DNA from 3 places in the Selenomonas sp. FC4001 genome. Region 2 is predicted to be linked to each of the others. Evidence: predicted binding sites of a transcription regulator. Region 2 holds the regulator's gene; each other region holds the start of a gene.
What was found. Region 2 encodes HrcA, which represses chaperone genes, less so after heat shock. Its sites were predicted from a motif close to TGTTAGCACTCNNNNNNNNNGAGTGCTAACA; they were not measured.
Positions count from the first base shown of each region.

Region 1 (10,471 bases), on a different contig from region 2:
CATTCATAATATTGGCAAAGGAGGATACACTGCCTGCCATGGATTCTGCCAAGGCCACAGCCGCACCATTATCCGATTCGAGCAACATGCCATTCAGCAGCTCATCCGTGCGGATGGTTTCTCCGGGCAGCACGCCTAAAGGTGACGATTCCGTGTAAGCTGCCGCAGGGGACATGACAATCTGGGAACGCAGATTCATCTGCTCTAGCGCCAAAATTCCCGTCAGCATCTTGGTCATGCTGGCCGGGTACATGCGCGCGTCGGCGTTTTTCTCCCAAATTACCCGGCCTGTGGAAGCCTCCACGATAATGGCCGATTGGGCAGTAATCTCCGGCTCGCCGCCTTCTCCGGCCGCTACCGGCAGCTGTACCGACAGCATGCAGGCAACCAGCAGCAAAGTTGCAATCTTATGCCAGAATTTCAAAGTACCTATCTCCCTTAATCTATAGCAAAAATAAAAAACTAATAAGGCTCTCCCAAAGGAAAGCCTTATTAGTATAGCACGTTATGGCCTTTTATGCATGAATTTTTTTCATGTTTATGATGATGTAATTACATCATGCCCGGCATGCCCATGCCCGGAGCACCGCCAGCCGGCATAGCCGGTTTTTCTTCCGGCTTGTCAGCAACCAGCGTTTCCGTGGTCAGAACCATGGAAGCGATGGAAGCAGCGTTCTGCAGAGCGGAGCGCGTAACCTTAGCCGGGTCAACGATACCAGCTTTGATCATGTCAACGTATTCATTCTTGAGGGCGTTGAAGCCGATGCCGTCGCCAGCCTTCTTCACTGCTTCAACAACTACAGAACCTTCGAGACCAGCGTTGTCCGCAATCTGACGAACCGGTTCTTCGATAGCACGGCGAACGATGTTTACGCCAACCTTTTCGTCGCCTTCCACGTTGATTTTGTCGAGTGCCGGCAGAATGTCGATGAAGGTCGTGCCGCCACCAGCTACGATACCTTCTTCAACAGCAGCGCGGGTTGCGTTGAGGGCATCTTCGATGCGGTATTTCTTGTCCTTCATTTCCACTTCGGTAGCAGCACCGATTTCGATAACAGCAACGCCGCCAGCCAGTTTAGCCAGACGTTCCTGCAGTTTTTCCTTGTCGAAGTCAGAAGTCGTTTCAGCAATCTGCTTCTTAATCTGAGCTACGCGAGCTGCGATAGCGTCCTTATCGCCTACACCATCAACAATCGTGGTTTCTTCCTTCGTGGAACGAATCTGACGAGCGCGGCCGAGGTCGTCAAGCGTTACGCTGTCGAGTTTGCGGCCCAGTTCTTCGCTGATAACCGTACCACCCGTGAGGATAGCGATATCTTCGAGCATAGCCTTGCGGCGGTCACCGAAGCCAGGAGCCTTCACAGCCAGAGCCTTGAAGGTGCCGCGGAGCTTGTTGACAACAATCGTCGTCAGAGCTTCGCCATCAACATCTTCAGCGATAACAGCCAGCTGCTTGCCCTGTTTTACAACCTGTTCCAGAATCGGCAGGATGTCAGCAATAGCGGAAATCTTGCGATCCGTAATCAGGATGTACGGATCATCGAGAACAGCTTCCATCTTGTCCGTATCCGTTACAAGGTACGGGGAGATGTAGCCGCGGTCGAACTGCATACCTTCCACAACGGAGAGGTTCGTAGCCATGGATTTGGATTCTTCAACGGTGATAACGCCGTCCTTACCAACTTTTTCCATAGCTTCAGCGATGAGTTCGCCCGTTTCTTCGTTAGCGGAAGAAATCGTAGCAACCTGAGCGATGTCAGCTTTGCTTTCAATCGTCTTAGCCTTGGACTGGATTTCGTCAACCAGAGCAGCTACAGCCTTGTCGATACCCTTTTTGATGATCATCGGGTTTGCGCCAGCAACAACGTTGCGCATACCTTCACGAATCATAGCCTGTGCGAGGAGCGTTGCCGTCGTCGTACCGTCACCAGCGATATCGTTGGTCTTGGTAGCAACTTCTTTCACGAGCTGTGCGCCCATGTTTTCGAACGGATCTTCGAGTTCGATGTCGCGGGCAATCGTTACACCATCGTTGGTGATGGTCGGAGCGCCGAATTTCTTTTCGAGCACTACGTTACGGCCTTTCGGGCCAAGGGTTACTTTTACGGCGTTAGCCAGTGCATCAACACCGCGGCCCAGAGCGCGGCGAGCTTCTTCGTCAAACAGAATCTGTTTAGCCATTTATATTACCTCCAGAAAATACGCTTATTAGAGAATTGCCAGAATATCGCTTTCGCGGACAATCAGGTATTCCTTATCGTCAACTTTAACTTCGGAACCGGAGTACTTGGAGAAAACAACCGTGTCGCCAGCTTTTACTTCCATAGCAGCGCGCTCACCGTTTTCCAGAAGTTTGCCTGTACCTACAGCTACAACCGTGCCCTTCTGGGGCTTTTCTTTAGCCGTATCCGGCAGTACAATCCCGCTGGCGGTCTTTACATCGCCTTCAGCAACTTCGATGACAACTCTTTCGCCCAATGGCTTAATCATAGGTATCTTCCTCCTATATTATGAAATACGTCGTTAGTTTGTTAGCACTCAAACATCCCGAGTGCTAAGCACAGTTCTTATAGTACCTTTTTTTAGTCAAAATGTCAAGTTGTTATGCTAAAAAAGTCAAAAAAACAAAGTTTATTTCCCACAGCTGTTCGTTGCGCTTAATGCTCAAAAAAAGTATAATGAAAGGGTGATTGAAAATCTCTTAGGGAGTGTCTTATTTTTATGAATCTTTCCAACACGGCCCTGGGCAAAATCGTCGCCCTCACTTTTTTCGGTACAATCCTGACCGTCCTGATTGCCGGCGGCATTTCTGTAACGGTCACCAATCAGAATAAAATCATCATGGGTGTACAGGCCCATGGCACCACCATTGCGGGCATGAGCAAAAGCGAAGCCCATAAATACTTCGCGAGCCTTGCCGCCAGCAAATTGCAGCGCAAAGCAGCCGTACTCACGTATAAGGAACGAAATTTCCAGATTGACCCGGCGGACATCAACCTGCATGGCAACGTGGATGAAGCCGTGGAAGCCGCCTACAGCATTGGCCGCAAGGGAACGGCTGTCGAAAATCTCATCAGCCAGATGTGGTGTGCCATCTTCGGAGCCACTGTCACCATGGATGCCAGCTTTGATGAGCAGCTGCTCCAAAACAAGCTGCTGCAGATAAAAACCGCCATTGATACCCCGCCGATAAACGGCACCGTCACCCTGCAGGCAAACGGCAGTATCCAAAAAACAGCTGCCGTCACCGGACTGACTTTGGATATCGCGCCTCTAGCCGAGGAAATGACGCCGGATTTCAAATCCCTCAATCTCACGGTGCGCAAGGAACTTGTCCCTGCCGAGCAGCCGCCCTTTGTCCAGAATAGTGATTTAGCAGCCATCGATGGTGTCTTAGGCTCCTATACCACCAGCTTTTATCCCGGTGACCGCGGCGATAACATTGGCCTGGCCGCCAGCCATCTGCAGGGCGCATTAATCCGCAGCGGCTCCACACTTTCCTTTAACTCTATTGTAGGCCCCCGCACTTATGACGCAGGTTACAAGAACGCCGGCGTTATCGTCTACGGCCAGCACGCTATCGATGTGGGTGGCGGTGTCTGTCAGGTAAGTTCCACACTTTACAACGCGATTTTGCTGGCAGGCCTTACGCCTGTGGAACGCACAGGTCACTTTGCTTCCTCTGCCTATGTTCCGGCAGGACGGGATGCCACCGTGGCAGACGGTCTCATCGACTTCGTCTTCCGCAATCCCCTGCCCCATCCCGTCTACCTCACCATCGCCAACAGCGGCAATACTCTGACCATTTACGTTCTGGGCACCAAAGCTGACTTGGGCGGCAAGAGCATTGCTCTGGTCACGGAAGGCAGCACCATGCGCCCGTCCCTCTACCGCCTTTGGATGAAAAACGGCGAAGTTGTTGACCGGGAATACCTCCACACAGATGCTTACGAACCATTAAAGCATACCTAATCCATTCAGGTTCATTTATCACAACTAACAATAAAGGCCGGTGCAACTATTTCTGTAATGTTTGACGCGAAGCGTCTCAGTGAAAGAAATAGTTGCACCGGCCTTTTACGAGCTTTGCTTAATATTTAGATGTCAACCAACAGCTTAGCAGATTCCCGTCAGCATATAGAAGATAATGCACAGGAACGGAACCAAGAACTTCATGCCCATAATCATGGCAATGTCAAAGTAAGATTCCTTATGGGACAGACCGCAGATAGCCAGCAGAGTTACCAGTGCGCCGCAATGCGGAACCGGGTCGATACCTACGGAAGCTACCGCCACGATACGATGGAGAACCTCCAAGGGAATCCCTGCGGCGATGGCCATGGATGCCCACTGGTCACCCAACGCCGACAGAGCAATGGTCAAACCACCGGAAGCAGAACCAGTAATGCCGCACATGATATTCGTGGTAATAACCGCCGACAGCAGCGGGCCAAAGGAAGCGGCAATGCCCACCAGCCATTCCGTCACAGGCGCAAAACCTGGCATAGCGGTAATAACGCAGCCGAAGGCATAGCCGGAAGCAACATTGAGCGCAGCAGAGCCAGAGGACAGTGCCGCATAGTTGACGGTTGGCAGGAAACCATCGGTGACTTTCAACCGTTTGCGGCCGATGTAGGCAGCGGCAATACTGCTAAGAATCAAAGCCACGCTGATAGACCAGATGGCCGAAACCTTACCTACATGAGAAGCCAGTAGTGTCAACTTCAAGGGCACAAAGGCAGCCAGACTTTCCTCATTCCAATGGAAGCCCCATTCCCAACCAAAGGGATTCGAGAGAATCACATTGATGACAATAACCATAAGCAGGGGAACCATTGCCCAATACCAGGGAATATTAATTTTCGGATTGCGTTTCTTACGTCCGTCACTGCCATGGTCACCATAACCTTCTCCCTGTGCCTGCAAATGTTTTGCCCTTCGGCCAATCCAGCCCCAGCCAATCAGCAAGAACAACAGGGAAGCAAACAAGCCGATGCCCGGTGCCGCCCAGGTACTTGTCTGAAAATATGAGGACGGAATAATATTCTGAATTTGCGGTGTGCCGGGCAACGATACCATGGCAAAGGAGAAGATACCAACCCAAAGCGCCGCCGGCAGCAACCGCTTGGGAATGTCCGCCTTCTTAAACACCACCGCACCAAAGGGATACATAACAAAGGCCACCACGAATACGGAGAGCCCGCCATAAGTCAAAGCCCCGCAGCCCATCAATACCGCCAGAATTGCCCGCTTTTCCCCAAGCACATCCACAATCTTGCCGGCGATGGCCGAAGCCAGTCCCCCTTTTTCCATCAGCTTAGCGAACACTGCCCCGAAAAGGAATACGGGATAATATGTCTTCACATACTCCGCTAATCTGGTCATATACAGCTCGCTGTACACCGGCAGTATATCAAACATACTGGCCAGCGCCGCCAGCCCCGCGAAAAACGGTGCAATCAGAATAATTGACCAACCGCGGTAAGCAAAATACATAAGTCCTAAAAGTGCTAATCCAATACAAAGTGCTTCCATGGTGTCCAAAGACTCCCCTCAAATTATTATCCACTATCCCCGATAGTCATGGGAACACGTCCCCTATGTAAATGGAAAAAAATAAGCTCCGATAAAGCTATCGGAGCTGCTGCAAGAACGCAGACAATCCATAGAACTGAATGAAATGTATGAGCATTTCTTCCTGTCAGATAAAACCGACAGGAAAAACCTTTCGACGAAATAGGCAAAATAATAGCTCTTCCCGCGTAGGGAAGAGCTCATTTACGCTACTCGAAAATACCCACACTAACCCAGGTTCTAAAAACTTTTCAGTACCGATAAATCTCCATCCCCATCACTCGCAGGTCAAACGGCGATTGTTAATCAGGCAGTTCTCCTGGCTCCAGATCAACATTTATCTGCGCCTTCCCAGGATGAACTCCCAGTGACATAACTATGCAGATAAACTCCCTGTTACAGTGGCGGGACCGCGCCGGCTTATACCGGCTTCCCTATTAAGTCTAAGACACCTGACCCAACCATATTCGATTGTGCTTTCGTTTACAGTATGTATATTAGCATAAATTTTCTTTATTGTCAACGCAATAAATAATTTTCATCTCAGCCAATATACGTTACTTCATTGCCCTTGATGGTGGTGATGTTCCGATTGGGCAGACCATCCGGCATATCCGGATAACCCAGACTGATGGAACCGAAAACCCATTCGTCATCCTTCATGCCGAGTTCATGGAGATAGTCCAGCAGCACCGGATTATCCTGCAGCCAGCGCAGCTGGTTTATCCAGCAGGCGCCCAAGTCCAACGCATTGGCTGCCAACAGCATATTCTCCATGGCGGCACAGCTATCCGCCATATTGTTGCCATAGTCCTTCTTATTGGCTACGACAATCAGCACCGGGGCATTGTACTTGAAGACGTAATTCCCCTTCTTGGACAGCTTGATAGCGCCGCCGATATTGGCTTCATTTTCCGGCGTAATCTCCATCTTGGCAAATTCAGACTGCACCAATTCCACCAATTTATTCAGCACCGCCGCATCGCGAATCACCAAAAAATGATTCGTATTCTTGCTCTTACCGCTGGGTGCCCGGCGGCCTGCTTCGATAACTTTCTCCAGCAGGGACGACTCCACCATCGTGGGCTTAAATTTACGGGTGCTATGCCGGGTCGCAATTACTTCTAAGATTTCTTCCTTCATGATTACCACCTTTACTCTGGGAACTTACGTACATTGTAGGATTCCTTGATTTTTACCGCCAGTTCATCCAAGGTAATGCCGCCAATGGATTCCACTGCGGCAAGCACTGCCCCTTCCACCAACGGACAGTCCAACATTCTTACCTTGCTGTCATCCTTGTCCTCGATAACGATTTCCGTGGTCATTACGGCACTGCCCATATCCATGAGCACGGCCACACCGTCATCGGAGTACACTTCATCGATAGCGTCGCTTATCTTGCTATAGCTTGTCCCCAGGCCGCCATCATCCAGTCCCCCTGCTGCCACTAACGGCGCATTGGGAGCCATCATCTTAGCGATTTCCACAACTCCTGCTGCCAATTTTTCGCTATGTGATACGATTACTATCCCGACCAAATTACTCACCCCACCGTGAAGACTTTCCTTACAAACATTTTTCGATTTCCTGCAGCATATACAGGGAAGACGTAGCTCCCGGGTCCTGATGGCCAATGCTGCGCTCACCCAGATAGCTGGCCCGCCCCTTCGTGGCGATAATGGTCTTGGTGTATTCCACACCTTTGGCAGCCGCCTCAATGGCCTTGGACAGAGCATCCTTGAGTTCGTCACCGCCATCAATTGCCTCAGACAAAGCCTTATAGGCCGGGCACAGGGCATCGAGCATGGTCTTTTCTCCCTCTTCGCTCTTGCCCCGCATCTTGATGCCGCCGATAGCGGCCTCCATGGCCACGGCAAATTCTGCGGCAGTAGCTTCCGTCTTGCCCTTCAACGCATTGCCAGCCTTCATAAAAGCTGTGCCATAGAGCGGGCCGGAAGCGCCGCCCACATTGGAAACCAGCTGCATGCCCGTTCCCTTCAGCAGGCCGCCGATATCGCCGCCTTCCAGTTCCGGCAGTTTTTCCAGCACCGACTTAAAGCCCCGTGCCAGATTGATACCGTGGTCACCATCACCGATTTCATTGTCCAGTTGTGTTAAAAAATCTTTTTCTGTTTCCATCCGTGCTGCAATAGCCCGGATGATTTCTGCTGCTTTTGCTGTGTCTAACATAATGGTCTCCCCTTTTACTTAACGTTTCAAAGCTGGCGTATCGGCCTTGGCATCATACAGAGCTTTCATTTCATCATCAAGGCGCAGGAGCGTCAAGGAGAAGCCAGCCATTTCAATGGAGGTCATATAGTTGCCCACCATGGTGTCATAAACCTTTACGCCCTGCTCCTTGAGGTAATCCTGCACAAAGTTATTGATGACATAGAGTTCCATCAGCGGCGTTGCCCCCATGCCATTGACCATGACCACAACTTCCTGTCCCTTGAAGTCAATGTCTGCCAAAATCTTGTCCAGCAGTTTCTTGGCAGTTTCATCAGCTGTGCTGAGTTTTTCCCGCGTAGTGCCCGGCTCGCCATGAATACCGATGCCGATTTCCACTTCATCCTCTGCCAGTTCAAAGCCCGGCTTGCCTGCAGCCGGCACCGTGCAGGGAGAAATAGCCATGCCCATGGTGCGGACGTTAGCGATAACCTTTTCGGCTACAGCCTTGACTTCCGGCAGACTTGCGCCCTGCTCGGCCTTGGCCCCGGCAATCTTATGCACCAGAATGGTACCAGCCACACCGCGGCGGCCCGTGGTATAAAGGCTGTCCTTTACAGCCACATCATCATTGACTACCACATAATCAGCTTCGATATCCTCATCTTTTGCCATGTCGATAGCCATTTCAAAGTTCATCACATCGCCGGTGTAGTTTTTGACAACGCAGAGCACGCCTTTGTCCGTAGCCACTGCCTGAATACCGGCAAAAATCTTGTCCGGCGTCGGTGAGGTAAATACTGCGCCAGCCACAGCCGCATCCAGCATGCCTTCCCCGACGAAACCGCCGTGAGCTGGTTCATGACCGCTGCCGCCGCCACTGACCAGAGCCACCTTGCCCTCTTTTTTCTGGGCGCGGACAACCACATTGCCCTCATCCAGCTTGCGCAACTTATCGGGAGCCGATTTTACCAGACCAAGAATCATCTGCTCCTCTACGGACTCCACACCATTGATAAGTTTCTTCATTGTCAAAATCCTCCCTTGTGGGCTGCTGCCCTGATTTTATACACAATAACAGACAGTTCCCCCTGAGGAAACTGCCTGCTAGTTATGCCTATTTAATCACCATAACCGGAATGGGCGATTCTTCAATCACCTTTTGACTGACGCTGCCAATAAGGGCTCCCTTGAAGAGACCTAACCCGCGGCTGCCCATGATGATCATGTCGCTGTGTTCCTGCGCGGCTACACGGATGATAGCTTTATGGATACTGCCCGTCTCCACATGCTTGGCTGCCCGCAAATCCTCAGGAATCTTCTCCCAGATGCGGTCAAAGACAATATGGCTGGGGATATCCTTATTGATATTACTGGAAACATAAACAAAATCCAAATCGGCCTTGCATTTTTCCGCCAGGAAAATGGCTTCGTCCACTGCTTTGCAGCCGTTCACCGAGCCATCAACAGGCACGAGGATTTTTTGAATTTTCCCCATAATAAAACCTCCTTAAGAGTTTATTCCGATATTATTACCATTTATGTCTTTATTTCGCGATATACATGCCTAAATCCTGCACGTGTACAAAAAAATCCCTGCTGAAATTTCAGCAGGGATTTACTGTATCTTTATTGGTGCGCTCGGCGGGAGTCGAACCCACGCTTTCAGCTCCGGAGGCTAACGTCCTATCCACTGGACTACGAGCGCTTAACAACAGTATTTATCTTACCATATACCGCTGATTATTGTCAACCATCCGTAAACAATTTCCCGTGCATTTATTAAGTTGTTGCATACTCCAACGCAGATTTTTTCGTATACATGCGGTCGTAATAATCCTTGTATTCGCCGCTGATGATGTTTTCCCACCACTGGCGGTTATCCAGATACCACTGCACCGTAGCCTTGATGCCATCCTCGAACTTCGTCTCCGGCAGCCAGCCCAGTTCTTCGTGAATCTTGGTGGGGTCAATCGCATAACGGCGGTCATGACCTTTGCGGTCACCAACGTATTCAATCAAATCTTCGCCTTTACCAAGCTGGTTGAGGATGGTCTTAACCACATCGATATTGGCCCGTTCGTTATGGCCGCCAATGTTATAGACTTCGCCCACCTTGCCCTTTTCCAGAATAAGATTGATAGCAGCGCAATGGTCTTCCACAAAGAGCCAGTCACGAACATTCAAGCCATCCCCATAAACCGGCAGTTTCTTGTCCGCCAAAGCGTTGATAATCATAAGCGGAATCAGCTTTTCCGGGAAATGGAAGGGGCCATAGTTATTGGAACAACGGGAAATGGTCACCGGCACTTTGTAGGTGCGATGGTAAGCCATCACCAGCAAATCCGCCGAAGCCTTGGAAGCCGAATAGGGGCTTGAAGTATGCAGATTGGTAGTTTCTGTAAAGAACAAGTCCGGACGGTCCAGCGGCAAATCACCGTAAACCTCATCCGTGGACACCTGATGATAACGGTCAATACCATATCTGCGGCAGGCATCGAGCAGGACACTGGTGCCAATCACATTGGTCTGCAAAAAGATTTCCGGATTTTCAATAGAACGGTCCACATGAGATTCCGCTGCAAAATTCACAACGATGTCAGGCTTTTCCGTTTCAAAGAGTTTGTAAACAGCCTTGCGGTCAGCGATATCCCCCCGCACAAATTTGAACTTATCGTTCTTCATGGCCTCGGCCAAAGTTTCCATATTGCCCGCATAGGTCAGC
Region 1 is NZ_JNJF01000014.1:86,150-96,620, reverse strand. Features, by position in the region: gene T320_RS07505 (D-alanyl-D-alanine carboxypeptidase family protein) at 1-424, opposite strand, end outside; gene groL (chaperonin GroEL) at 553-2,181, opposite strand; gene groES (co-chaperone GroES) at 2,209-2,490, opposite strand; gene T320_RS07490 (VanW family protein) at 2,722-3,972, shown strand; gene T320_RS07485 (GntP family permease) at 4,117-5,535, opposite strand; cobalamin riboswitch at 5,866-6,045, opposite strand; gene T320_RS07480 (nitroreductase) at 6,118-6,717, opposite strand; gene dhaM (dihydroxyacetone kinase phosphoryl donor subunit DhaM) at 6,729-7,124, opposite strand; gene dhaL (dihydroxyacetone kinase subunit DhaL) at 7,144-7,767, opposite strand; gene dhaK (dihydroxyacetone kinase subunit DhaK) at 7,786-8,775, opposite strand; gene T320_RS07460 (universal stress protein) at 8,864-9,244, opposite strand; tRNA gene T320_RS07455 (tRNA-Arg) at 9,380-9,454, opposite strand; gene rfbB (dTDP-glucose 4,6-dehydratase) at 9,529-10,471, opposite strand, start outside.
Region 1: a site for HrcA is predicted at 2,530-2,560, ahead of groES (co-chaperone GroES). Genes of this name have one in related genera too.

Region 2 (10,471 bases):
GTCACTGCCGGAGAGGTCAGCGTCAGCCATAGCCTTACGGGTCGGTTCCATCGTGCGTTCTACGAGGTCACGGGTCAGTTCATCGAACTTCGCACGGGACAGCGTGAGGTCGAGATGTTTCGGGCCCGTAGCATCAGCCGTGATGAACGGCAGGTTGATGTTCGTCTGGGTCATGCTGGAAAGCTCAATCTTAGCTTTTTCGGCAGCTTCCTTGAGGCGCTGAGCAGCCATCTTGTCCTGAGACAGGTCGATGTTGTTTTCCTTCTTGAATTCTTCTACCATCCAGTCCATAACCTTCTGGTCGAAGTCATCACCGCCGAGGAACGTATCGCCGTTGGTTGCGAGAACTTCGAACGTACCGCTGGAGAGTTCGAGGATGGACACGTCGAACGTACCACCGCCGAGGTCGAATACGAGAACCGTTTCGTCTTCATCCTTGTCAAGGCCGTAAGCCAGAGCAGCAGCCGTCGGTTCGTTGATGATACGCAGAACTTCGAGGCCGGCAATCTTACCAGCATCTTTGGTAGCCTGACGCTGGCTGTCGTTGAAGTAAGCCGGAACCGTGATTACAGCCTGGCTTACGGTTTCGCCCAGATATGCCTCTGCATCAGCTTTGAGCTTCTGCAGAACCATAGCGGAGATTTCCTGCGGGGTGTAATCCTTGCCATCAATGCTGACCTTGTAGTCATTTTCGCCCATGTGGCGTTTGATGGAAGCAATCGTGCGGTCCGGGTTGGACACAGCCTGACGCTTAGCTAGCTGACCAACGAGGCGCTGGCCGTCCTTCGTGAAACCAACAACAGACGGGGTGATACGGCTGCCTTCCGGGTTCGTGATAACGGTCGGTTCGCCGCCTTCCATAACGGATACAACAGAGTTCGTCGTACCTAAGTCAATACCAATAACCTTTGACATGATTTATCCTCCTAAAAACTTTATAAACGAATTAATTAGCAACTACCTGCACCATGCTCGGACGGATTACACGGCCTTTGACCATGTAGCCCTTCTGCAGTTCCTGGGCGATGTCATCATCTTCCATATCTGCATTCTGCACGCGCATCACGGCCTGATGGAAGTTCGGGTCAAATTTCTGACCTTCCACTTCAATATGTTCGAGGCCGTTCTTCTTGAGGATTTCCGTGAACTGCGTGAAAATCATTTCCACGCCCTTCTGGAAAGCCTCGCCGTCTTTGGCTTCGGCGGCCATAGCGCGCTCGAAGTTATCCAAAAGCGGCAGCATATCTTTGAGCATTCCCTGGGTAACCACAGCGGAGAGTTCTTCCTTTTCCTTGCTCGTGCGGCGGCGGAAATTTTCAAAATCCGCCTGCAGGCGCAGGACACGGTCTTCCTTCTCCTTGAGCTCTGCCGTCAATTTTTCAATCTGGGCAGCAGCTTCGTCCTGAGGTTCCTGAGTTTCTTCATTTTCACTTTCTGCGCTTTCGCTGGCTGCTTCTTCCGCCTCATCGGCTTCATCAGCATCGACAGCATTGATTTCCTGCTGCATTTCCTCCAGCTTTTGCTCATCCTTCTTCTTTAATTCATCTTTCATGAATGATGGCAATTCCTTCACCTCTTTCCAAGGTATTTATATTTCGCTCCAATACTGGCAGCTACCAGTGAAAGCGTTTAATAACCTGTGTCAGATTACTGTTCATGTACTCCAAGAGGCTCATGGCCTTGGCGTACTCCATGCGGGTCGGCCCCAGCACTGCAATGGTTCCTAAGAGCTCACCATCCAAATGATAGGTCGCTGTGATGATGCTGCTGTCCTTGAAGTGGCTGTCCTCGTTCTCCTGACCGATGGTGACTTCCAAGCCATCACCGATATGAGCTCTGAGGATATCCTTCATGAGTTCTTCTTCTTCAAGGGTCATGAGCATATGCTTGACCTTTTCCACATCATGGTATTCGGGCTGTTCCAGCATCTTAGTCGTACCGCCTAAGTAGAGGCGTTCCTGCTTGCCGGTGTCAAGTGCCCGCTGGATAATGGACAAGGCCGATTCATAAAGGCCTTCGTCGCGGATTTCATCCCGAATTTCTGCCAGCGAGTGATGCTCGATTGTCTGCAGTGTATGGCCGGCCAGATTCTTGTTGATAACCGCCGCCATGCGCTGGAAGTCCTCGAACTCTGCTCCTTCCGGCATCTCCATAATCTTGTTTTCGATAAAGCCTGCATCCGTCATCAGCACCGTGATAACCCTGCGGCTGTCCAGCGGCAGGAACTGCAGGCAGCGGAACTGGGCCTGTGTCATCTGCGGCGCCAGTACCAACGAAACATTCTTGGTCACCGCCGATATCAGCTTGGCCGTTTCCTCAAAGACCTGGTCAATTCGCTGCACCCTGGTCTTATACCAGCGGTCAATCAGTGCTTTTTCTTCATCGCTTACAGGCTTGGGCGGAATCAGACCGTCCACATAAAAGCGATAGCCCTTGGAGGATGGCACCCGTCCCGATGAGGTGTGCAGATGCTGAAGATACCCCAGCATTTCCAAATCCGCCATCTCATTGCGGATGGTAGCCGGACTCACCCCCAAATCATGTTTGCGGGCCAGTGCACGGGAGCCTACCGGCTCTGCCGATTCGATGTAATCGTCAATAACGGCCTTTAACACCCGCTGCTTGCGCTCATCCAGCTCATACAGCTTACCGGTCATGTGCTCCCTCCTCCTGACTTCTGTTAGCACTCTGAAATGATGAGTGCTAAATTTAAGTCTATAAGAATGATACCGCGAATAAAACAAAAAGTCAAGTGATAAAAAGTCAAAAAATCAAAAATCCTTTTCCAATTCTGCCAGGGACGATTCCTTACCGATAATGAAGATGTTATCCCCCTCCGCAAAGCGGTAAGTCGGCGGCGGCGTAACCATGGTTTCATGGCCATGACGGATGGCCACCACGTTGACATTATAGCGTCCCCGCAAGTTGGCCTCCAGCAAAGTCTTTCCCAAAAGCCCTTTCGGTGTTTTGACATTGATAATCTTGAGACTGCCAGCCAAATCAATATAATCCACCGCATTGTCCGACACCAGATGCATCACGGTGCGGCGGGCCATATCCCGTTCAGAAAAGACTACCTTCGTCGCGCCGAGCCTGCGGGCCATGTCCGCATGACGGTCATCGATGGCTTTGACCAGAATTTCCGGCACATTGCGCTCCTTGCAGAGCATGGTCGCCATCAGGCTGGCTTCGAGATTCTTCGAGGCGATAATCACCGTGTCGAAATGGTCGATGCCCACCTGGTCCATCGCCCGGGCATCGCGCATATCAAAGCTCACCACCTGCGACAGGGATTCTGCCAGCGAGGATACCAGATTTTCATCCATATCCACGCCCAATACTTCATATCCCATTTCTTCCAGCGTCTGGGCTGCGCTGATGCCAAAGCGCCCAAGTCCCAAAACCGCAAATTGCCGTTTGCTTGCCATAATAACCCCTTCCTTATCCAATCATAATATCTTCTTCCGGATGTTTAATGGTGGATTGCTTCTGCCAGATAAAGGACAGCAGGAAGGTCATAATCCCCACCCTGCCCAACAGCATCGTCAAAGACAGCAGCCCCTTGCCCCAGTCATTCCAGCTAAGAGTTATGCCAATGCCCATGCCGACCGTGCCAAAAGCCGACACCGTTTCAAAAACCACATCTTCGAGGTCATGTACCTCACCATCGATAATGGAAAGTAATATTCCCATGGACACCACCCAAAGTGTACCAATGGTAAAGATGGCAAAGGCCTGATCCCGCAACTCCTTGCTGATGGCCCGGCCAAAGACGGTAAGTTCACTCTCCCCGCGGAAAACAGCCCACACCGACCGCATGATGACGAAAAAAGTCGTTCCCTTGATGCCGCCGCCAGTGGATAGCGGCGATGCACCGATAAACATCAGAATAATCATCACCAACTTGGTAATCTGTGTGCATTGCGCCAAATCAAAGGAGTTAAAGCCCGCCGTCCGGCAGGAAACCGACATAAACGCGGCGTGCGCTATTTGCTGCCCCAGTGGCATTTCCCCGATGGTATGACTATTCCCTGTTTCAATGCCCCAAATCAGGAGCGTACCGCCTATAATCAAAATCAACGTGCTGACCAGAACAATCTTCGTATGCAGGGAATACTTCCGCCAGCCGCCTGCATGCAGCACATCATACATCACGGTAAACCCTATCCCGCCCAAAATAATGGGCAGGCCAATCCCTGCCATGAGGAATATATCATCCGGCCGTTTACAAAGACTGTCATAATTGCCAAACAGATCAAAGCCCGCATTGCAAAAAGCCGACACCGCATGGAAAATTCCATACCCCACCGCATCAAAACCAATTTCAGGGTAAAGATGCCATGTGAGCAGCAACGCAAAAAAGCCCTCCACCACCAGCGTATAGATAATCATGCGCCGAATCAGGCCAAAGAGTCCAGCACGCCCGCTTTGATTTAAGGATTCCTGCAGGACAAGGCTCTGCTTCAGGCGGAAGCGATAGCCCATGGCATGCGCCGCCATGGTGGCCAAGGTCATAATCCCGAGGCCTCCCACCTGAATCAGCATGAGCATAACGCATTTGCCAAAGAAGCTCAAATCGTTCTTCACGTCCACTACTGTAAGCCCGGTAACGCAGGAAGCCGATGTGGATACGAAAAGCGCATCCATGAACGGCAGGCCCTTGTCGCTTGTGGTGCTGACCGGCAGCATAAGCAGCATCGTCCCTAAGCTGATCATCAGCACAAAACTCAGCAAAATGGTCTGGGTCGGCTTTAAGCGGAATTTCTGCTGGGCTTTTACATTTGTGACCTTATGCAGGAAATCTTCTTCCTCATCTTTTATCATCAATATCCTCACTCCCTTGTGAGCGAAAATCCATCATAACAGCTGACGGCAGGAAGCGCTGCCAGAACTTACACCAGCCGCTTCCTACCGTCATGACAATCTATTATTCCATTACTACAATCGCTTCGATTTCGCAAAGTGCCCCAGCCGGCAAGTCCTTCACTGCCACACAGCTGCGGGCCGGCTTGCTGATAAAATGCTTGGCATAGACTTCATTAAAAGCCTTGAAGTCTGCAATCTCTGCCAAAAAACAGGTGGTCTTTACCACTTTGCTCATATCGGTACCGGCTTCTTTGAGCACCGCTTCGATATTGCAGCAGCACTGTTCGGCCTGTTCTTCAATGGTCGTGGCCACAATCTTGCCTTCAGCAGGGTTGATGGCAATCTGCCCGGACAGATAGAGCGTATTGCCTGCCTTGATAGCCTGGCTATAGGGGCCTACGGCCGCCGGAGCCTTGTCGGTATGAATAACTTGCATGATGATTCCTCCCTAAAAAAATGGATACGGCACAAACGTACCGTATCCATTTTACCGCAATCTATATGTTGTTACAAGTTAACAGTCAGATTTTGATATTCGTGATAATGCGTCCGAGACGCGTACCGGACAGGAGGTTCCAGGTCCACTTGATGGCCACTGTGATGTTGGTATGGGTACCGGCCAGACGGATGAGGTGAATGAACATCCAGGCGCACCAGGCGATAAAGCCGGTCATTTCCGGATTCATGCTGGTCTTGGCCACGACAGCCTGACCACGGCCAATCGTTGCCATAGCCCCCAAATCCTTGTAGACGAAGGTCTGCAGATTTTCCTCACCGCGAATCAGGCGCAGGATGTTTTCATGTGCGACCTTGGCTTCCTGCGTGGCCACCGGCGCCACTGTCGGCAGCGGGCGCTCCGTGCCGTGACAGAAGTTAGCGCAGTCGCCAATGGCGAAAACATTCTTGCTGCCGTTGACGCGCAGGTTTTCATCCACGATTACGCGGCCTGCTCTATCCACTTCGCCACCGCAATCTGCGATAAAGGGAACCGCCTTGACACCAGCAGCCCAGATAAGAGTACCCGTAGGGATTTCTTCGCCGCTCTTGAGCTTGATGATGTGCCCGTCATAGCCGACTACCTGCGTATTGAGCAGGACTTCCACACCTTTGCCCCGCAGAACTTCCACCGTATGGTCACGAAGATTCTGCGGCATCATGGGCAGTACGTTAGGAGTTGCTTCGATAAGCTTAATGGAAACTTCGCTGAAGTCGAGATTGTGGAATTCCTTTTTCTGGATGCCCACCAGCTCCGAGATAGCACCGGCTTCTTCGATACCCGTGGGGCCGCCGCCGACGATGACGAAGCTCAGCATCTTTTTGCGTTCTTCCGGGTCCTTGCTCTTGTTGGCACGCTCGAACATATGGAGCACATGGTTGCGGATATGCAGCGCTTCCTGCAGGGACTTCATGCCGAAGGAGTGTTCCTCCACTTCCTTCATGCCGAAGAAGTTCGTAGTCGCACCAGCAGCCAGCACCAGATAATCATACTCGATTTCCCCGTGGTTGGTCAGAAGTACATTGCGGGACTGGTCAACGCCCTGGGCTTTCGCCATGAAGAATTCCACGTTGGGGTTCTTCCGGAAGAAAGTGCGGATAGGATAAGCGATTTCATCTGTAGACAATACCGCCGTGGATACCTGGTACAACAGCGGCTGAAACAGGTGATAGTTATGACGGTCTACCAAAGTGATCTCCACATCATCTTTCGCAAACAGTTTTGCCAGTTTGACGCCGCCAAAGCCTGCGCCTACTATAACGATACGCGGTTTCTTATCTGCCATTAAAAGCCCTCCCAGTCACTGCTCATTATAATTCGTGAAAAATTTAACTTTAACTTGTGAAAAAAAGCACTTTTCTCTCATGGATAACATAATAACACGTTCAGCGATAATTGCAAGAGGAAATTTACATTTTTCAGTCAATTTATTATTGTCTATTCTTAGCGACAGGAAATACGCCATTATTCTCTCCGACTTCCCCTTTTTTAGGCGTAAAAATGGAGACCGTCACATTTGTGCAACGGCCTCCAACGGGTAACGATTTATTTTTTGAAGAAGTGAATTTCCTTGTAAACCTGATGCTGAACATCGGATTCAAACAAGCGGTTCCAAGGGAAGTAAACATAGATTTCTTCCAGACTGGGGAACGGCGGCAGATTTTCCGTCGCGAAGCGTTTCATCATGGTCTGCGTGCGCAGGGACACAGCCTCGCGCTTGGCATCCAGACTGCCGTATACACCTTCGCCCCGCAGCCAGGTAAGCTGGCGGGCAATGGTATTGCGCACATTAGCCTGATACCCCCAGTCATCCAGATAACGGGTCAACAACAGGGCATCCACATCATCTTTCTTCATGTTGCGCACCAGCATGCCCTCACCAATGACAAAGCCGGAGCTGTTGGTGGGCGTGTTCCAGCCGGAATACGCACGAATCTTAAAGAGCAGCTTGCGTTTTTTCAGCTGTTCCATCAAAGCGTTGTCGGCGCCATTGGCATAGGCAATATCCGCAATGCCTACGGGATAGCCTTTGCCCACGTAATCGCTGACCAAATCCGCAAAGTACTTGGTGCCTTCCCGCTCCGAACCATCATTGCTGCGCGCATTGGCTTCGTAAGTCTTGCCATTGGGATTGGTATTGACCATCAGCACCAAATCCGCCCGCGCAGGGCTGGTAACCGGCATGCCGCCAGCCGCGATAATGGCATCCTGAATGGAAATGTTGATTTTTTCATCGGAATAGGCAGGCACGGTATTCGGCCCGCGTCCCCAGTTGTAGCGGGTATAGACAAAGGGCACGTCCCGGCGCAGGTTATTTACAGCTCTGGCCATCAGCAGCATGGCCATTTCGTCAATGCCTGCCATGGTCTGGAAGCGTGCCTTGCCCAAATCCTTGCCGGATTCCGACAGATGACGGCTCTCCATATGGGTCTGGCAATAAGGCGCATTATCATCCCGGCCCAGCACCAGATAGTCAAAGACATTGCCACGGGTGAGCTTGATAAGTTCCTCATTGACCGAATAATTCTTGCCCCTTCGTCCCAACCAGTCTGCCAAATCCTTTTTGGGAATAAGTTCCTGCAAAAAGGCCTTTTCCTTCGTCTCGCGGCGGCTCAGGCCCTCCACTTCTTCCTTGTCGCTGAGCACCGTGTAACGGAAGATATCACCGCCATAGCTGCGGTAGTACTTGGGTTCCTCATGGCCCGAAGCCTCACCGCTGCGAGGCGTGCGCATGATGGATCCAAAGACATAGAGCGGCAGTTTGGGATTTTCCTTACGGAACTGACGGAAGCGGGAAGCCCGTTCGAGCACTTCCCCCTTGTTGTAATTATGCTTGCGGGATCCCACCAGACTGCCATATACCAGCGAGTCCGAAGAAATCACCGCTGCCTTGGCATCCTTGGCATTGGCATGTATCCATGTCCAAAGAGCATCCGGATTGCCCAAATTCTCCCGGTTTCCCAGCAGATTATCCGGCGGCACGACCACCTCATACCCCAGTTTTTGCACGACCTCCGCGGTCTGTTTGTCCGAAATGGGCCGATTGTCATGGGGGATAAACAGAATCTTATCTGGCTTTACTTCCTTATGCCGGGCAAAACCGGCAGGCATAAACATCACCATAGCCAGTAGCAGGGCTAAAAAGGCAGTACCCCGCTTATACCAACTGGACAAAAAATCGCTCCCTTCACAGCAGGTTCAACTGCCGTCATTTATTCTTCTGTGGCAAAAGTGCCTTCAAATCATCTTTCACATCATCGGGTACATGGAGTTTGGTCTGGAACATGATGCCGCCCTCTTTCGGGGTGGCCTTCTCTATCTCAATCATGTCGAGCAGGCGGTGGCCATGGAACATGGTCTTGCCAAAGTCCGACTCTGCCAGTACCTTGCTGTAATCAATCCGCACGGAATTACTCTTAATCTCTACCGGCAAATCCTCGGAAATCTCCAATTTGCCTACCATACGCTGCGCCATGGCCAGCGATATCCGGGAAAACACCCAGGACATCAGTCCGTGATTGGGAATATTGCGTTCCCGCACCCGATAGACCATATAGGATTTGTCCCCATCATGGACAAATTCCTTCACTTCACCGGAAAGTTCCACCTTGCCAATTTTAGCCGTATCCACGGTAACATTCAACCGTCCGTTTGCCTTGGATTCAAGCACTACGGACTTGGCGGGACTATCTTCTTTGATATTCTTGGCAATAACTTCATTGAGCATTTTGTCCGACACAAAGAGATTACCCTGGCTGATTTCGGCCAGGGTTTCTCTATCCCATGTATCTTTAATGACCTTCAACGCCGGGCCATAGTCAGCAACTTTCTCCTGCACTTTGCCCCAGTCGATGTTCTGTAACTGCTCCTGCCAATTTGCTGGCAAATCAATCACTTGTTTTCCTCCTTAGTTTCGCCCTGCTCCTCGCGAACGCTCTGCCACAAATCGCGGGCTCTCTTATAGAGCTGAATATCGCGGTCACGCAGACTCTGGTCACCAATCAGGCGGGACAGATACTGGGTGGCTTTCTCAAGCTCATGCATGCGGTAATAAATAGCCCCCACCAAATAAACTGCCGTGTCATCGCTCATTCCGTTCTGAGGATAACGCTCCGTCATAATGGAATGGTCATAGAGGTCTGCAGCCTTCTGCATCATTTCAAATTCCTTGTCCTGTTCGCCGGAGTAACGGAAAATCCAGCCCAGCCCCAGGTACATACCGGCACGCTTTGCTAGTGGCTGGTCCGTCATTTCCGCATAGAAAATAGCCAACTTGTAAGCTGCTACTGCATCAGGAACACCGCGTTCTTCAACGAACTGCATCCCCAGCTTGCGGTTATCGAGGAATTCCTTGATTTTTTTCTTGTGAACCGCAGGCATGGGAGCCAGAAAAGTCTTTTCGTCCGCTGCATAGCCGCATTTTTCACAGAACCATATTTTATACAGATACGGGTTGAAATCTTTGTAATGAACACAAAAGTCCTCATCTGTGCGCTCCACAGTAATCTTGGCCTTTGTTTTCACGACTCGGGTAGATTCGCCACAAACCGGGCACTTCTTCTCAACGGTAAACGTAAATTCTCCCATCGCTGATTCCTCCCTTGGACCCATATTAGCATCCTATTCTTAGAGTTTGCTGAAAAATTCCCGCTAAAATGTCAATACTTGTTACCATTATATCATTTTCCCCGGCAAAAATAAATGAAAATTACCGTCCTCGCTCAATAACCGGCACCGCAATGCGCGTGATGAATTCCTGCGCATTCGCCGTGCTCATATCTTCAATCAGACTCTCCTCGTAGGCAAAGCCCGCAGGCTTCCAATCGTGCTTCTTCATATAATTTCTAAGACGCTCATAGGAAGCTGCTATATTCATATAATCCCCGGCAAAGTAAGTCACCAGATAAGTTCCACCCTTACGCAAGCGGCGGTAATTTTTCGACAGCTGACGCCATGGTTTATCCGTCAGCACATAATAGTAACTGACCATCTGCTCATGGCCTGGCCGCATGAAATCTTCCGGTGACACCATAGCACCGAAGGTATAGCCGGTCAATACTTCTCCTTCCATCACATCCCGCAGGTGGGTGGCGAACTGCCGTTCCACAG
Region 2 is NZ_KL370794.1:159,022-169,492, reverse strand. Features, by position in the region: gene dnaK (molecular chaperone DnaK) at 1-915, opposite strand, end outside; gene grpE (nucleotide exchange factor GrpE) at 947-1,552, opposite strand; gene hrcA (heat-inducible transcriptional repressor HrcA) at 1,614-2,657, opposite strand; gene T320_RS13710 (potassium channel family protein) at 2,772-3,428, opposite strand; gene T320_RS13705 (TrkH family potassium uptake protein) at 3,442-4,824, opposite strand; gene T320_RS13700 (RidA family protein) at 4,928-5,302, opposite strand; gene T320_RS13695 (NAD(P)/FAD-dependent oxidoreductase) at 5,388-6,647, opposite strand; gene T320_RS13690 (DUF4127 family protein) at 6,908-8,485, opposite strand; gene T320_RS13685 (hypothetical protein) at 8,571-9,257, opposite strand; gene T320_RS13680 (DUF2225 domain-containing protein) at 9,254-9,949, opposite strand; gene T320_RS13675 (MerR family transcriptional regulator) at 10,071-10,471, opposite strand, start outside.

Region 3 (10,471 bases), on a different contig from region 2:
TTCCCCGTTGACAATGACCACGTCAATATTCTTTTCGGCCTTGAGCTGGGCCGTGTATTTCTGAAACGCCTTGCGGCCGGGCTTGCCCACAACGTCCCCTGTCAGCATTACGCGCATATTTTACTCCTCTCAGCGGTTGTAGACCACAACCTTGTCCTTATCCCGCATACCAATCATCTTTTCGCGGATACGGCTGCTTTGAGCCATATCAAACATCTGGTCCAGCACATTGCTCTGCATGTTGGAAAAATCCGGCTCCAATGAATCCAATGTGTGCACATCAATCTGCAGGTCGTCACCGAATTTGTCGCAGAACAGCTCTGCCAATAAATCCAGCTCGCCCCGCAGCATGGTGGCCAGCTGGCGGCGCACATGCACCGTCATGCGGGAGCCGTTGACATCAGCGTCCAGCGCCAGCCACACGGGGCCGCTGCCATGCAAATCATGATAGGTCTGCACGCTCTTATCCACCAGATTGGCAAATTCTTCCATTTCCTCATGGGCAATCTTCTTTTTCACCACAAAGTCCAGAGTTATCTCCGTATCCTGTGGCTCATAGGCCACGGCATAGAGTTCGGGATAACATACGAGCATCGAGGCCAGCAGCTGTACCCCGGTGTTCATTTCCTTGCGGCTGCCGGAAGTTTTCCCACTAAGATTAAATCCTAACATAGTCTATTCCTCTCATGTACGAAGAGGGCGCAAGGCTCACGCCCTGCACCCTCCTAACATGCGCTTTCACATTATTTTGCATAATCGACGACGCGGGTCTCACGGATAATCGTGGCCTTAATCTGACCAGGATATTCGAGTTCGTCTTCGATTTTCTTGACAATGTTATGAGCCAAAGCTGCTGCTTCAGCATCGTCCACCTTGTCCGGTTTAACCATGACGCGGATTTCGCGGCCTGCCTGAATGGCAAAGCAACGTTCAACACCGTCGTAGGACTCGGCGATTTCCTCCAGGCTCTTAAGGCGCTTGAGGTAGGATTCCAGGCTTTCACGGCGGGCACCGGGACGGGCTGCCGATACTGCATCAGCGGCTGCGACAAGCACTGCTTCAACGCTGGTAGCTTCCACATCACCATGGTGGGCGGCAATGCAGTTGATGACGTCCTTGGACTCCCGGAACTTGCGGGCGATATCCGCACCAATGGTGGTGTGGCTGCCTTCCACTTCATGGTCAATGGACTTGCCGATGTCGTGGAGGAGACCGCCGCGCTTGGCCAGCGTAACATCACAGCCCAGTTCAGAAGCCATGACACCAGCCAGATGGGAAACCTCAATGGAATGGTTCAGCACATTCTGCCCGTAGCTTGTACGGTAGCGCAGACGGCCCAGAAGCTTGATAAGCTCCGGATGGATACCGTGCACACCGGTATCAAAGGTTGCCTGTTCACCGGCTTCCTTGATGCGCATATCCACTTCCCGCTTGGCTTTTTCGACCATTTCTTCGATGCGGGCAGGATGGATACGGCCGTCCTGAATGAGCTTTTCGAGTGCGATACGGGCGGTTTCGCGGCGTACCGGGTCAAAGCCCGACAGGATAACGGCTTCCGGCGTATCATCGATGATGAGGTCAATGCCCGTCAGCGTTTCGAGCGTCCGGATATTGCGGCCCTCACGGCCGATGATGCGGCCTTTCATCTCGTCGTTGGGCAGGGCCACCACGGATACGGTGGTTTCTGCCACATGGTCAGCGGCGCAGCGCTGGATGGCCTGGCTCAGGATATCCCGGGCCTTCTTGTCGGACTCATCCTTAATCTGCTGCTCGTACTCTTTGATTTTCATGGCCTTTTCGTGCTTCAGTTCTTCCTCGGCTTCGGCCATGAGCATTACCCTTGCTTCTTCAGCAGTCAGGCTGGAAATGCGTTCCAGTTCCGATTTCTGCTGTTCGTGCATCTCATCAATCGCCTGCTGGGTCTTGTCGATGCGGGCCTCCTTGCGGGAAAGGCTCTCTTCTTTCTTCTCCAGAGAATCCAGCTTGCGGTCAAGATTTTCTTCTTTCTGTACTACGCGGCGTTCCTGACGCTGAAGTTCGCTGCGACGTTCTTTCGTCTCACGATCCAGTTCCTGACGCTGGCGATGGATTTCTTCCTTCGCTTCGAGCAGGGCTTCCTTCTTCTTCGTCTCGCCTTTTTCTTCCGCGTCCGCTACAATGCGTTTTGCTTCTTCTTCAGCGGAGCCAATCTGGGCTTCAGCCGTGCGCTTGCGCATGGTATAGCCTAAGCCGGCACCGATGACTGCTGCGATTATTACCGCTACTACTATTTCGATAACGATAATACTCACCCCCTTGTTACTTATTTGCGTTCATGCATGATTTATTTGTCTGGATAGTTCTTCAACTATACCCTACTATTTTAATGTTTTTCTCCATAAGTGTCAAGAAATCCTAGCCAAAACGACCTAAATGAAGTAGAATGAATAGGGTATTGATTTTTGGACTTATTTGGGGGTAATGATATGTTGAAATGCTCAGAGTGCCAGCGCGATTTGCCGGAAAAAGAGGCACTTGTGAATAAAAACGAAGAAGGAGAACAGCGGATTATCTGTCCCGAGTGCTTTCAGAAGCTCACCGGCGTGGATTACAAGACGTTTGCCTTCCGCAAGGAAAACGCCAAGCAGACCTTCTGGGCTGTACTCTTCTGTCTGGGCGCTACGGTTTACGCCTTTATGGAGAAAGGCGTAGAGTGGGGTATCGGCGGCATTGTGCTGACGGTGCTGGTTTACTTGTTCTCTAGTAAAGTTAAATAATTACGATTTACAGTTTACATCGTGGTGCTAAGACGCCCGGTGGTTGGTAATATACATCACCAGCCACCGGGCTTTCCTTTTCTTTTACACCATCACTTGATGATATCCTTAAACTCCTCCGCGCTCACCTGGAAGGTGTCCAGAATGGCTTTGCTGCTCATGGTGCCGCTTTCGTAGAGTTTCTTTAGGATAACCTTTCTGGCCTCCTCCATGCCTTTGGCATAGCCTTCATCATAGAGAGGCGGCTGCAGTCCCTGTTCGGCGTTGCGCGTGTTGAGACCACCGAGCAGGGTGTTTCTTATCTGCACATCGGGCTTCTTCCAAAGTGCATCCCTGTCCACCATTCTAGTGGGCATAATCTTATTCTTGAGCTGATAGTCGCCGTCCGCGAGCATCTGCCAGGTTTCATCGGCAGGCCAGGATTTTTTGAGGCAGCGTTCCACGTTGAGCCGGTCGCTTTTCTGATAGAACTTCTTGGCCGCTTCCATGGTGCTGCCGCCGGCAATCTTGCGGCGAATCAGACGCTCTTTCAAATCCTGCGGCTCGGCGCTGACAAAGAGACTGTAGTCGGCAAAGGAGCGGACATTCTGCCACTTGTCCTCGACTAAGAGGAGCCAGTTGCCCTCCAAAATCACGATGGGCCGCTTCACCGTCACCATGTCCTCCAGCACATCATGGATGGTCCTATCGTAAATCGGCCAGCGCACATTGTTCTTGCGCGCATCCGTCAGTTTGCCCATGAGCTTTTCCACGGCAAACGTCTCCGGCGCTCCCTTGATGGCACTTAGGGGAATCACTTTGCCATCCCGTTCAATGCTATGGGATGCCAGATACGAATTGGGATAATGAAAACCATCCAACCCCAGAGCCTGCACCGGCACGATTTCCTCATCGGTATTGGACAGCCGCTCCAGAAACAAAGCCAACGTGGACTTGCCTACGCCCGGCGGCGCCGCCAGAAAAACAATCATCCGCCGGCCCAATTTTTGCTGCATCTTGCTCATACGCCGCAAAAAGGGCAGGAATAACGTGTCAATGGTCGCCTGATTGTACTGTACTTTATGCGCCAGGCCGTTAATCATCAGCCTGCAGGTGCGCCAAACTTTATCATTCATCATCTTGCCTCCCTGCCTTTCTCTAAACAGAATAACAGTCTTTCCCTGACTGTGCAAGCTGCGCCCTTACACGTTAAAATTTCGCAGCAAATGCTCCACCTATATTATCGTTAAATTTCTATTAAAAATTAAGGAAGATTAACACAATGTTGATATTTTTCGCTATAATAATGATAGATAAAAAATTTGACAGATGGAGGATTTTGACCATGCATAACAAAACTTTGAAACGCAAGATACTCACTGGACTCACAGCCCTCTGCCTTTCCCTGCCGCTGACCTATGTTCCCTCTGCAGCTCCGGCGGCAGAAGCCAGCACCGCCAGCATCATCGGTGCCGTAATCTCCGGTGCCGTTGCCCACAGCCAGCTGGACAGCACCATCCGGAAATACAACAATGACCCGCAGGGCCGTCAGCAGCTGTTTCAGCAGATGAAGGCACAGTACGGCGTCAACGAAGACCCCTATCTGAATGCGCAGCTTGACCGAATCATGCAGAATCTGACTGCCGGTATCGGCGCTGTTGACTCCTCGATTTACGATAAACCCTATAATTATTTCATCAACAATCAGGGCAGCTTCAATGCCTTCTGCACGCTGGGTCACAATCTCAGCGTCAACACAGGCCTTTATAAAATGCTGACCAACGAAGATGAAATTGCTGTCGTGTTGGGCCACGAAATGGGCCACGGCCAAAAGGACCATCCGGCCAAAGGTGCACGCCAGTCCTTGAACATGCAGATTCTCGGCGCAGCTACCGGCTCCCAGCTCGGAGTCATCATGGCCAACGTCGTCAACAACCGCCATATCACCAAACCCATGGAACGCGAAGCCGACAAACTGGCCTTTGACTACATCACCCACACCAATTACAATCCGGGGGCCTGTGCCGCCGTTTGGCAGCGCGTTATGGACAAGTCCAAGAGCCGCCCCTCCGATTTCCAGCAGTTCATGTCCGACCATCCGGCCAACGATGACCGCCGCGATACTTACGCCAAACTGCTGAACCAGTACAGCGGCGGCCATGTCACCAACAAGGACGGCACCATCAAAATCAACACCAAGGACTTCTGCACCCCCGCAGCCCACGGTGACATGAGTGCCAAGGAACGTGCCTACTTTGTCATGGGCAATCTGGCTGCCGCTTACCATAACGGCCACAACAAAGCCAATGCTTATGCTGACGGCAACACGGTAATGATGGGCCAGCAGCCCATCATCACCTGCAACAGCAGTGATGAAAGTGCCAGCGTTCTGGCCGACCGCCTCAATAAAATCAAATAATAAGGAGAGAAGTCTCCATGGCCTTCAAAAAATACCGCACCTCTATCCTGCTGGCCGTCACCTTTACGGTACTGCTGTCCACCTTCTGGTATATGCCGCAGCTGGCTTTTATCATATTTATTTCCTTGCTCCTGCAGCTGCTGCTTCTGCCGCTGACAAACAAGCTGGCCTGCAAAATTCCACGGGCGCTGGCGGCAGGCTTGGTACTGTTGGGCTTTCTAAGCCTTGCCCTGCTGCTTATCGGATTGGTGTCCAAGAGTTTCATTCCGACATTCAGCCGTTTCGTCACAGATTTTCCGCAGCTTACGGAACAGATACAAAACATTCCCTGGCTGCGGGAATCTGACTTTCTACAGGGGCAGCTCTCGGACATCTGGTCGGAAATGAAAAATGCCAGCACCGAAGTGCTCAAATCTTCGCTGACCCTGCTGCTGTCCTTCTTCAGCAAGGCCATTGATTTGGTGATTATCCTGTTTGTGACCTTCTACCTGTTAAAGGACGGCGAGCAAATCCAAAAATATCTCGCGAGCCTCTTCCCTGCCCGAGACTATGAACGGGTCATGCACCTTTTTGACAAAATCTTAAGCGCCCTGCGGACTTACATCTGCAGCCAGCTGGTCATCTGCTGCATCACCGCCGTGATTGTCTTTCTCTACTTCACGATTCGCCACCTGCCCTATGCTTCGGTCTTCGCCGTCGTATCCGGCATCTGCGAGTTCATCCCGGTGCTGGGGCCCACGGTGGCGTCCGCCTTCGGTACCTTGTTAACGGCCACCGTCAATCCCATGGTGGCTTTGCAAACAGCAGGCTTTTACCTCCTGCTCACGCAGGTCAATCACAACTTCGTCTATCCAACGCTTATCGGCAAATCCTTAAATCTCCATCCCATTGCCATCATCCTTGGCATTGTGCTGGGTGGCGAGCTTCTTGGTGCCGCCGGCATGTTTTTGGCCGTGCCCTTTATCGTCATCTGCAAGCTGGTAATCGAGGATATCTATAAAGACCGGGTATTGACCCACGAAAAAGAACAGGCATCCCGCTGGCTGGCCAAGAAAAATGAACCGCACAAATAAAAAAGTTGACATGTCAGATTTTGACATGTCAACTTTTTTCTTTCCATCCGCCCCCTGCACTATTCATTTTGTAAATAAGACTTCTATCATTTCATTTTCAAATTCATCTATCTTTTCTTGACTTGAATAATAATACCGCTCAAACTCCTCCGGCCTAACTTTACAAAAATAAATTTTAGCATCACAATACTCATCTAATGACACACTTAAAATAATACATATTTTTTCCAGAGGATACTCCTTACGCAATCTCATTCTAAGACAATCGGCCATACGTCTGGCGACATACACTTTTTTCCCAAAATTTTTAGTCTTTATATACGTCTCCACATATATTTCATTTTCATATAATTCAAAACCAGTTTTGTTTTCATATTCCTGGATTATATATTCCCAATCAAGATTTTTCGTTTCTATTTCATGCAACAATATGCATCCGGAATCGCTTTTAATTTTCAAATTCCAAAAGGATTTTTTTATCATCTTGGCCACATTCAGCTCATCAATATATATCTTTTCTTTTATGTAATCGGCCATTTTTTTATTAATCCACACTTTGTTTCCTCTTTCTGATTATTGCCCTGTTCGCTCTAATATCTTTGGTAGCATTTAATTTAATAAAAAGATACTTTCACCTGTACCTAGGATACGAGATGAAAGTATCTTTTTCAATAGGACTTCGGTCCTTTTTATATGAACTTATTTTGCCATGAGCTTAGCTACCTTATTGGCGAAGTCCACCGGATTTTCCGGCAGGATGCCTTCGATAAGGAGTGCCTGAGTGTAAAGCAGGTCGCAGTAATCCTTAAAGTCAGCGCTTTCCTTACCGCCATCATGGAGGCTCTGCAGGCGCGTGAAGAGTTCATGGTGCGGGTTGATTTCGAGGATGCGCTTAGCCTTGAACATCGGATTGTTCATTTCAGCGAAGGTCTGTTCCATGGACAGGGACGGACCTGCTTCGTCAGCTACGAGGCAGACGGCGCTGGATTTCAGACGGGCCGAAACTTTAACGTCAGCTACCTTTTCGCCCAAAGCTTCCTTGATGTCTTTGAGCAGGTCATCATTCTTCTTCTGAATGTCTTCCGTTTCCTTCTTGACTTCCTGGCTTTCGGCATCGTCGAGGTCGAGGTCGCCACGGCTGATGGAATGGAAGCTCTTGCCCTCGTATTCACGCAGGGTTTCAATGCAGAATTCATCCACCGGGTCCAAGAGATAAAGCACTTCGAGGCCCTTATCGCGCAGGGTTTCCATCTGCGGCAGGTGCTCAATGGTTTCCTTATCCTTGGCCGTAGCATAGTAAATTTTCTTCTGGCTTTCCGGCATGCGTTCTACATATTCTTTCAGCGTAACCAGCTTGCCTTCTTTAGAACTCATGAACAGCAGCAGGTCTTTGAGTTTGTCGATGGTGTCGCTGCCAGCATACATGCTGTTGTAAACGCCAATCTTGAGGGATTTGCCGAATTCATTCCAGAACTTTTCATAATCCTCACGCTTGTTCTTAAGCTTGCGGGCCAGAGACTTGAGAATGTTCTTTTCGAGCGCCTTGCCGATAACCTTGAGTTCACGGCTCTGCTGCAGAAGTTCACGGGAGATATTCAAGGAAAGGTCAGGAGAATCCACCAGGCCCTTCATAAAGCGCAGGTAATCCGGCAGCAGGTCCTTGCACTTGTCCATGATGAACACATGACGGGAATAGAGCTGCAGCCCCGGTTCATAATCCGTATGATAGAGATTGAACGGTGCGCAGGAAGGAATGGCGAGCAGCGCCGTGTATTCCACAGAACCTTCAGCCTTGGTATGGAATACTTCCATGGGCTTTTCCCATTCATGGAACTGATTTTTGAAGAACTCGTCGTATTCTTCCTCTTTGATGTCGGACTTGTTCTTCGTCCAAAGCGGCTGCATGGAGTTCAGCGTGCGGCATTCGATGGTCTTAACCTTCTCAGCGCCTTCGATTTCCTTGCCCTCATCATCTTTCGGCGTTTCTTCATGCTCGAAGTTCATCTTGATGGGGTAGCGCACATAGTCGCTGTACTTCTTGACCAAACGTTCGAGCGTGTAGTTTTCCGTGAAGTCATTTTCGGCATCATCACCGAAGAATTCCTTGCCCAGAGTAATCGTGATGCTCGTGCCGCGCTTGTCACGGTCGCATTCTTCAATGCTGTAGGAACCGTCACCCGTGGATTCCCAACGCGTACCTTCCGTTTCGCCTGCCTTGCGGGTTTCGATAACCACCTTTTCGGCTACCATGAAGGCAGAGTAGAAACCTACACCGAACTGACCGATAAGTTCCTTGTCGGTATTGCCCTCAGCGCCCTCGCTAGCTTCCTTGGCCTTCTTGAGCTGTTCCATGAATGCCTTGGTGCCGGATTTAGCGATGGTGCCAATGTTTTCGATAACTTCCTGACGGCTCATGCCGATACCATTATCGCGAATGGTCAGGGTATGATTTTCCTTGTCCGGTTCGAGGAAGATTTCGTAGCTGTCATCTCCTTCGAGGATATCGCGATTCGTCAGGCTGGCAAAATGCACCTTGTCAATCGCATCGGATGCGTTGGAGATAAGCTCCCGCAGGAAAATCTCATGGTTCGTATAAATAGAATGAATCATGAGGTCTAACAGTTGTTTTGTTTCCGCTTGAAATTCATGGGTTTCTTTAGCCATGTGTTTACGCCTCTCTTTATGTAAAATATTACGTTACCTAAGATTTAGCACTCTTTCACTTGGAGTGCTAACGTACATGGCTTAGTATACGCTAAAAACGGCAAAAAGTCAAATTTGTCATTTCGCACAAAAAAAGCCAGGGAGCAGCTTTGACTTGTCAATTTTGACAAGTCAGCCGCCTCCTGGCGTCATTTATTCTTCTTTTTGCAGGGCCGCCAATTTGGCCGCCTGCTTGGCTAGGAACTTTTTCTTCAATTCCAGTTTGCGCTCCATGCGAGTTACCAAATCCCGAGCGTCTGCCAAATCCTGTTCATCGGGATGGCTGGCGGCCTGCTGCCAGCGTTTCTGACTTTCAGCACCACCATGGGGATCATCTTTCCCGGCATGTTTGCGCTTTTCCAGCAAGGCTGGATTGATTTTTCCCTGACAGCCAAAGGTGCCGAGAATCTCACAGCCCGCCCCGAGTTTATAACCTGCCCGGGCAAAAGAGGTAATGGCGTGTTCACTGGTAGGCTCTGCGCCGTGGGTCTGGAAGAAGACCACCTTGCTGTCCTGAACCTTGGCCAGATACTTCAACGTCAAAGGGTCCGGCTGGCCCAGCCGCAGCCAGTAACCAATAGCCACAATGTCATAGGCTGACAAGTCAACAGGAGCCTCCTGCACCCGAAAGATATCCGCTTCCTCTGCCGCCCCGGCAATAGCCTCCGCCACCATTTTCGTATTGCCTGTCACCGAGGAATAAATTACTGCCCATTTACTCAAAATACCGCCTCCAAAAATTTATTCCCGTTTATTGTAGCAGAATTCTACGGACTCAGCTGTAATCATTGTTACAAGAATAAGTCGTGAAATTGCATTTGTTAGTGCGAGCTTAAATTAATCTGTTACAGCTCAATAGGGCGGAGGTGGGAATACTTTTGCGCCGCTCGCTAAAATGCCCCGCCAGCATAAAAAGCGCTTTCTATTTACTAGCGCCGGGCAGGCCGGCGGCGCGTATGCTCAGCTCAGCATCCAGTAACGAATGTTTGCGGGCCATCCCTCACTGCGTTCGGGCAGTCGCTCGTTTGCGCAAAAGCATCCCCACCTCCACCCAAAGTTATGGTTATATATATTTGCCACGTTTCGGCTGAAAGCCACAATCACATCGATGTTCTTGTTACGAGAGCAACGAGTTCGTGGCAATAGGCTAATCCGCATCTTGGGACGAACGGGGAGTGATTTTTCTGTTAGGAGCGACTGCCTGAACGCAGTGAAGGCCGGCCACATGTAGAACGAGGCTAAGCAAATACGCTGAAAGCAGCGCCGTTGGCCTGCCCGGCGCAGGTAACTGGACATCGCTATTTAACGAGGGGGTCGTTTAGCGGAAAACAGAAAAATTACTCCCCGTTCGTCCCTGACTACGCATGAACGAGATACCATAAGCACGAACTGTCAAACTGGAAATATACGAAGGGATTTCCCTATTTGTTTCTTACGAATGAACCGGCATCATTTTTTCCACCAACCGCTTGAGGGGCAATACTTTCAGAATCAGACAACAGATGGCAAATTCCGTCAGCAGGAAAGAGCCGTTAAAGGTC
Region 3 is NZ_KL370793.1:412,129-422,599, forward strand. Features, by position in the region: gene T320_RS11695 (TIGR00282 family metallophosphoesterase) at 1-117, opposite strand, end outside; gene T320_RS11700 (hypothetical protein) at 130-672, opposite strand; gene rny (ribonuclease Y) at 744-2,291, opposite strand; gene T320_RS11710 (hypothetical protein) at 2,466-2,756, shown strand; gene T320_RS11715 (nucleoside/nucleotide kinase family protein) at 2,849-3,874, opposite strand; gene T320_RS11720 (M48 family metallopeptidase) at 4,081-5,154, shown strand; gene T320_RS11725 (AI-2E family transporter) at 5,172-6,227, shown strand; gene T320_RS11730 (hypothetical protein) at 6,291-6,782, opposite strand; gene htpG (molecular chaperone HtpG) at 6,927-8,891, opposite strand; gene T320_RS11740 (flavodoxin family protein) at 9,084-9,653, opposite strand; gene thiT (energy-coupled thiamine transporter ThiT) at 10,363-10,471, opposite strand, start outside.
Region 3: a site for HrcA is predicted at 8,934-8,964, ahead of htpG (molecular chaperone HtpG). Genes of this name have one in related genera too.